Candidatus Pseudothioglobus singularis PS1: one gene and its partner. The protein of the gene in region 1 interacts with the protein of each later gene in a pairwise test. Links are inferred from orthologs where the notes say so. Each region holds a gene or a part of one and is shown in the gene's direction. Other genes may lie near its edges. The genes, in order: pheT and secD.

The links.
Region 2: the proteins of pheT (region 1) and secD interact in binary tests that used the Escherichia coli proteins (3 or more experiments, as listed by UniProt). The link is inferred for Candidatus Pseudothioglobus singularis PS1 from one-to-one orthologs.

Annotation. Positions count from the first base shown.
Region 1 is NZ_CP006911.1:1,133,039-1,136,390, reverse strand. What follows is about bases 185-3,208. They hold pheT (phenylalanine--tRNA ligase subunit beta), read left to right. Parts: upstream 185-526; coding sequence 527-2,890; downstream 2,891-3,208. Other genes in these bases: W908_RS05745 (hypothetical protein), read right to left, coding at 3,187-3,208; W908_RS05750 (integration host factor subunit alpha), read left to right, coding at 2,894-3,184; pheS (phenylalanine--tRNA ligase subunit alpha), read left to right, coding at 185-510. In the rest of the region: more of pheS, read left to right, coding at 1-184; more of W908_RS05745, read right to left, coding at 3,209-3,352.
Region 2 is NZ_CP006911.1:1,512,349-1,515,533, reverse strand. The notes cover bases 1-2,857. They hold secD (protein translocase subunit SecD), read left to right. Parts: upstream 1-433; coding sequence 434-2,281; downstream 2,282-2,857. Other genes in these bases: secF (protein translocase subunit SecF), read left to right, coding at 2,278-2,857; yajC (preprotein translocase subunit YajC), read left to right, coding at 79-417; serS (serine--tRNA ligase), read left to right, coding at 1-52. Also shown: more of secF, read left to right, coding at 2,858-3,185. UniProt on the Escherichia coli protein: Part of the Sec protein translocase complex. Interacts with the SecYEG preprotein conducting channel. SecDF uses the proton motive force (PMF) to complete protein translocation after the ATP-dependent function of SecA.

The DNA of each region.
Region 1 (3,352 bases):
ACATCTCCCGTTCAAATCAGAACGCTAGAGAGACAAAAGCCACCCGTCAGGGTCATTGTCCCTGGCAAGGTGTATAGGTGTGACTCTGATGTCACTCATACACCGATGTTTCACCAGGTAGAGGGGCTCATTGTTGACAAAGAGGCCTCATTCTCTCAGCTCAAAGGTTTGCTCATCGACTTCTTAAGAGCTTACTTTGAAAAAGATGACCTCAAAGTTCGCTTTCGTCCCTCTTACTTTCCGTTCACGGAGCCATCAGCTGAGGCTGATATTGAATGCGTGATATGCGGCGGAGAAGGTTGCCGCGTCTGTAAAAAGTCAGGCTGGTTAGAAGTTTTGGGTTGCGGCGTTGTTCATCCAAACGTTTTGAATGCGGTTAATATTGACTCTGAAGATTATTCAGGGCTCGCTTTTGGAATGGGCGTTGAGAGACTTGCGATGCTCAGATATAGCGTCAATGATCTCAGATTATTTTTTGAGAATGACGTTCGCTTTTTAAATCAATTCTAGTGCAAGGTTATCAGTCATGAATATTTCAACTAGATGGTTAAGAGAATGGGTCAGTCCAGATGTAAGCGACATAGAGCTCTCTGAAAAATTAACAATGGCCGGTTTGGAGGTTGACCAGATTGCCCCAGTGGCTCCTCCATTTGAAGGCCTAGTTGTAGGGCACGTTGTAAGCTGCGGGAAACATCCCAATGCAGACAAATTAAGTCTGTGTGAAGTCGATGTTGGCGCTGATGAAAATCTTCAAATTATTTGCGGTGCACCTAATGTCAGAGAGGATTTAAAGGTGGCCGTTGCAACAGTTGGCTCAGTTCTTCCGAGTAAACTTAAAATCAAACGCGCCAAACTGAGAGGGGTTGAGTCCAATGGGATGCTATGCTCAGAGTCCGAGATGGGTATGTCAGATAGCCATGACGGCATCATTGAGCTTGATTCAGAGTCTCAGATTGGTGAGAATGTTCGATCAGTTCTCGATCTTGATGATCAAATCATCGAGCTTGATATTACCCCAAACCGTGGTGACTGTTTCAGTGTTCTTGGTGTTGCTAGAGAGGTTTGCGTTAACTATGATCTTTCAATGCCAGCCCTTAATTATAAAGCGTCTCAAAAAGGAAATATATCATTCACCTCGACAGTCAGCAACCCGAAAGAGTGCCCAAGGTATCTAACGCGCGTAATCAGCGGCGTTGATAATACTACTCAAACACCAAAATGGATGGCTCAAAAATTATCACGCGCCTCCCAGCAGCTCCATTCACCGATTGTTGATATAACCAATTATGTTCTTTTAGAGCTCGGTCAGCCGATGCATGCCTTTGATTTGTCGAAAATTAATGGTGACATTAATGTGAGATCTGCCAAAAAAAATGAGCCACTTGAGCTTTTAAATGGACAAAGCGTTGAGCTTACTGAGGACACTCTAGTCATTGCTGACGAGAAATCTGCCATAGCAATAGCTGGGGTCATTGGCGGCATGGGATCATCCACTCTGGAAGATTCAACTGAGATTTTATTAGAAAGTGCCTTTTTTGAGCCAGTTGCAATTTCAGGCGTAGCAAGGTCATATGGACTTCATACAGAGGCATCTCTAAGGTTTGAGAGAGGCGTTGACTTTAACATTACGAGTCAAGCAATGGAGAGGGCAACTGAGCTCGTTCTCGAAATTTGCGGCGGACAGGCATCCAAGATTAATGAGTGTACTCACTCAGATTCACTACCTCAAATTGAGCCCATCGAAATCTCAAAAGAAAAAATTTCAAAGGTTCTAGGTTTTGAACTTGAGACATCATGGATTGAATCTAAGTTTCAGTTTCTTGAGTTAGATTTTAAGACAAACAATGATGACTCTTGGACAATCACGCCGCCAAGTTTTCGTTTTGATATTCGGATTCCTGCAGATATTATTGAGGAGCTCGCTCGGCTTTATGGCTACGACAAGATTCCTGTTAAGAGGCTCTCAATTGAAGCCAATATATCAAATGCATCGCAGGCCCAAGTTAGCTCTCATGTTCTATCAAGTTCTCTGGTTAATAGAGGCTATCAAGAGGTCATCGCTTATAGCTTTATCTCAAACGAGATGCATGATTTGGTTGACCCTAAGTCAAAGAAAATTTTGCTTCAAAATCCAATCTCAGACGATATGGCAGTAATGCGATCGAGTCTATGGTCAGGTTTAATTCAATCTGCCAAATCAAACATAAGAAGAGGTCACCTTAACTCGCGCTTCTTCGAGCTAGGGCTTTGCTTCTCTGGCATTTCAGTTGAGGATCAAGTTCAAAAAATTGCCGGCATTATTTCAGGTAATCGCTATAACTCGCAATGGGGAAGTAGCGAACGTGAGGTTGATTTCTTTGACATTAAGTCAGATGTTGAAGCGTTATTAGCTCTGAGCAAAAAAGACTATTCTTTTGAGGCTGCTGAGCATCCTGCACTGCAGATGGGTCAGAGCGCAAAAATAATGAATGGAAAAAAACAGATCGGTTGGGTAGGCGCATTATCACCGAAACTTCAAAAGAAGCTATCGATGCCAACGGCTTTTCTTTTCGAACTTATTCAGTCAGAGATTGAGCAAGGTGAAACGCCAATTTATGCGTCTTTCTCATCTTTTCAGGCCTCTCAAAGAGATATTGCGATTGTAGTCTCAAAAGAGCTCAGTGCTGATGAGATTATTGGTTCTATCCAATCTTTAAAGCAAGCCGATCTGGTGGATGTTAACTTGTTCGATGTCTATGAAGGGGAGCATATCGAACAGGGCAGTAAAAGTGTGGCTCTAAATTTAACTTATCAATCGACAGAAGTTACCTTAACTGATGAACAACTGGCTGAAAAAGTTAGTAAAATAGTGGCTCATTTAGAAACAAATTTTTCAGCTAAATTAAGATAAAACATGTCCCTTACAAAACAAGATATTGCTAATACTCTCGTCAAAAAAACAGAGCTTACTCAAACACAAGCGCTAGCCCTAACCAATCAATTTTTCGATCAAATCATTGAAACTCTTAAATCAGGCGAAGAAATAAAACTATCTAGTTTTGGCAATTTTGTTGTTCGCAATAAAACGCCCCGACCTGGCAGAAACCCTAAGACAGGTGAAGAGGTGATGATCAGTGCCAGGAAAGTGGTTACTTTTAAGGCCGGACCAAAGCTTAAATTAGCCACACAAAAAGGTAAGAAGTAGCTCTAGTCGGTTATTGCAACCATAAAACCCTTTAATATTGGTATCACAGAGAGCATGACAAGTTGTTGATGGTTTTCGTCCTGTGTTTTTCCACTTGAAGCTCGCTTTTTAAGAGTTGGGGTGTAGTCATCACTCAGCGAAAAAGAGGCAAATAATAGATCTGAAGTA
Region 2 (3,185 bases), 380 kb from region 1 along the record:
CATACCAAAAGTCTTACAGGGCTACATGAAAGGCCTAACTAAGATAAAATAACCCCTTTACAATTTTTGGAGCAAAAAATGAATTTACCACCAGAACTCTTTCTGATAGCAATGTTTGTGCTTATGTATTTTTTACTTATCAGACCGCAACAAAAAAGAGCTAAAGATCATAAAAACCTTCTAAAAGCTTTGAAGAAAGGCGATGAAGTTGTAACGAATGGTGGAATTATTGGAAAAATTACTGCTGTCGACGAGTCTTTTGCTGAATTGGAAATTGCCTCGGGTGTCTCAGTAAAAGTTCAAAAGCAAGGTATTAACCAAAAAATGCCTAAAGGAAGTGTCAAGTCAATGACTAAGTCTAGCTCAAAAGCTAAGTCTAGCTCAAAAGCTAAATCAATCGAGAAAAAAGAAAAATAACTATAAATAAGTTTCTATGAATCATTACGCAGGATGGAAAAATGCACTTATCGTATTTTTCCTTTTCATCTCAACTCTCTACGCTATTCCTAATCTTTATGGGTCGGATTTAGCGATCCAAATTACCGGTACTGGTGACTATGTAGTTCAAGAAAAAGATCTGAAAAGCATAAATGAGACACTTTCTGAGAATAGTGTTGACTATAAATCTGCAATAATTGAAAATAATAATGTTCTAATTAGGTTTAGTGATTCAAAGTCTCAATTAACCTCTAAAGCTCTGTTGAAGGATTCATTGAATAGGAATTATGTTGTTGCGCTTAATCTTGCGCCTTCAATTCCACAATGGCTCTCAAGTTTAGGTGGCAGGGCAATGTCTCTAGGGCTTGACTTGAGAGGTGGTGTTCATTTTCTACTTGAGGTCGATATGAATGCAGTTACTGCAATGGCTATGGATCGTTATTACAACGAATTAAGAACAACTCTTCGTGAGGATAAGCTTTATAAAAAAATTCGTAAAGATGAAGATATTCTTGTAGTTAGCTTTAAAACTGAAGAACTTAAGAATGAAGCAAAAAAGGTTATAAAAAGCGATTTACCTGATTTGATTATTGCGGAAGGAAGCGAGCAAGCATTAGAGCTTGGTCTTGAAATTTCTTCAAGCGCACAAGCAGCTGCAAAACTAAGTGCATTAAAACAAAATATAACAACACTAAGAAATCGTGTTAATGAGTTAGGTGTCGCTGAACCAATCATTCAACAACAAGGTACAGAGAGAATTGTTGTCCAATTGCCAGGCGTTCAGGATACAGCAAGAGCCAAAGAAATCTTAGGTGCAGTCGCGACTATCGAGTTTAGAATGGTCGATGAGAAAAATGATGTACAAACAGCTATTCAGTCAGGAAAAACACCGGCTGGATCAAAAATATATAAATTTAAAGATGGCCGACCTTTGCTTCTGAAAACTAACGTCATAACGACTGGTGAAAATATAGTTGACGCTTCATCAAGTATGGATGAAAACAATCAGCCCAGCGTCAGTATAGTCCTGGATAGCTCTGGTGGAAGATCGATGTTAGATACTACTAAGGAGTTTATTGGTTACAGAATGGCGGTAGTGTTCATTGAGAACAAAGTTGAAACAGTTTTAGAGGAGGGTATTGCTGTCAAAAAGCGAAGTAAAACTCAGGATATTATTAATGCTGCAACAATACAAGGAACATTTTCTAACCGTTTTCAAATTACTGGCCTAGATAGCTCTAGAGAGGCTACAAATCTTGCTCTTCTCTTGAGGGCTGGTTCACTTTCAGCGCCAGTTGAAATTATTGAAGAGAGAACAATAGGCCCAAGTTTGGGTGCAGATAACATTCAAAAAGGCCTTATTTCTGTTCTTGTTGGTTTTGCTTTAGTATTAGTTTTCATGGGATGGCGCTATCGCGTTTTTGGCCTTGTTGCAAATCTAGCATTAACAATTAATTTAATTACAATAGTATCTATCTTATCCTTAATCCAGGCAACCCTTACTCTGCCAGGTATAGCCGGAATCGTTTTAACTGTGGGTATGGCTGTAGATGCGAACGTATTAATCTTTGAGCGAGTAAAGGAAGAACTGAAGGCTACAAAAAATATACAAAAGGCTATATCTGCAGGCTATGAAAAGGCACTGCTAACAATTGCAGATGCCAACATCACCACGCTAATAGCGTCCATAGTATTATTTAGTTTTGGCACTGGAGCAATTAAAGGTTTTGCTGTAACGCTATCGATTGGAATTATTACATCGATGTTTACTGCCATTATTGTTTCCAGAGCAGTGATAAATATTATTTATGGCGGTAAAAAAATTGAGGAGTTGGCAATATGAGTCTAAGATCATTAAATATTCCTGTGATTGACTTTGTTGGCAAGCGGAAGTATGCCATGATTTTTTCTGCAGTCTTATTAGTTTTGTCTATTGCTTCTATAAGCTTTCAAGGCCTAAAGTTTGGAATTGACTTTACAGGTGGAACATTAATAGAGTTAGGCTATGAAAAAACAGCCGACCTTGAAGATATCCGTTTAAAACTTTCAGAGGGTGATTTTAAGGGAACTAATGTTCAATATTTTGGTTCAGATACAGAGGTGCTGATTCAACTTGAGCCTCAGGAGGTCTCAAGTGCAAAGCTTAGCTCTTCAATCATCAGAATGCTTGGTGATGGCATTGATGTAAGAAGGGTAGAGTTTGTAGGCCCCAAAGTTGGCGAAGAATTAACAAATGACGGCGGCCTTGCAATGCTATATGCGCTCATAGGTATTTTGATTTATGTCGCATTTAGATTTGAATACAGATTTGCCTTAGGCTCTATAGCGGCCCTTGTTCATGATGTGATAATTACGTTAGGTATTTTTTCAATTTTACAAATTGAATTTGACTTGACTGTTTTGGCAGCAATTCTTGCTGTAATTGGTTACTCTCTTAATGACACCATTGTTGTGTTCGATAGAATTAGAGAAAATTTTCTCTCTACACGCCAAGTTGAGGCTGAGCCTATCATCAACGAGGCTCTTAATCAAACGCTATCGCGAACATTGATGACCTCACTGACGACCTTGTTGGTTCTTCTAGCATTATTTTATTTAGGTGGCGAAGTGATTCATAGTTTCGCAGGTGCATTATTGATTGGAGTTATTATTGGTACTTATTCATCAATATATGTTGCAAGTTCAATGATCCTTGCGCTCGGAATTTCGAAGGAAGATATGCTTCCTTCAGAAAAAGAGAAAAAAGA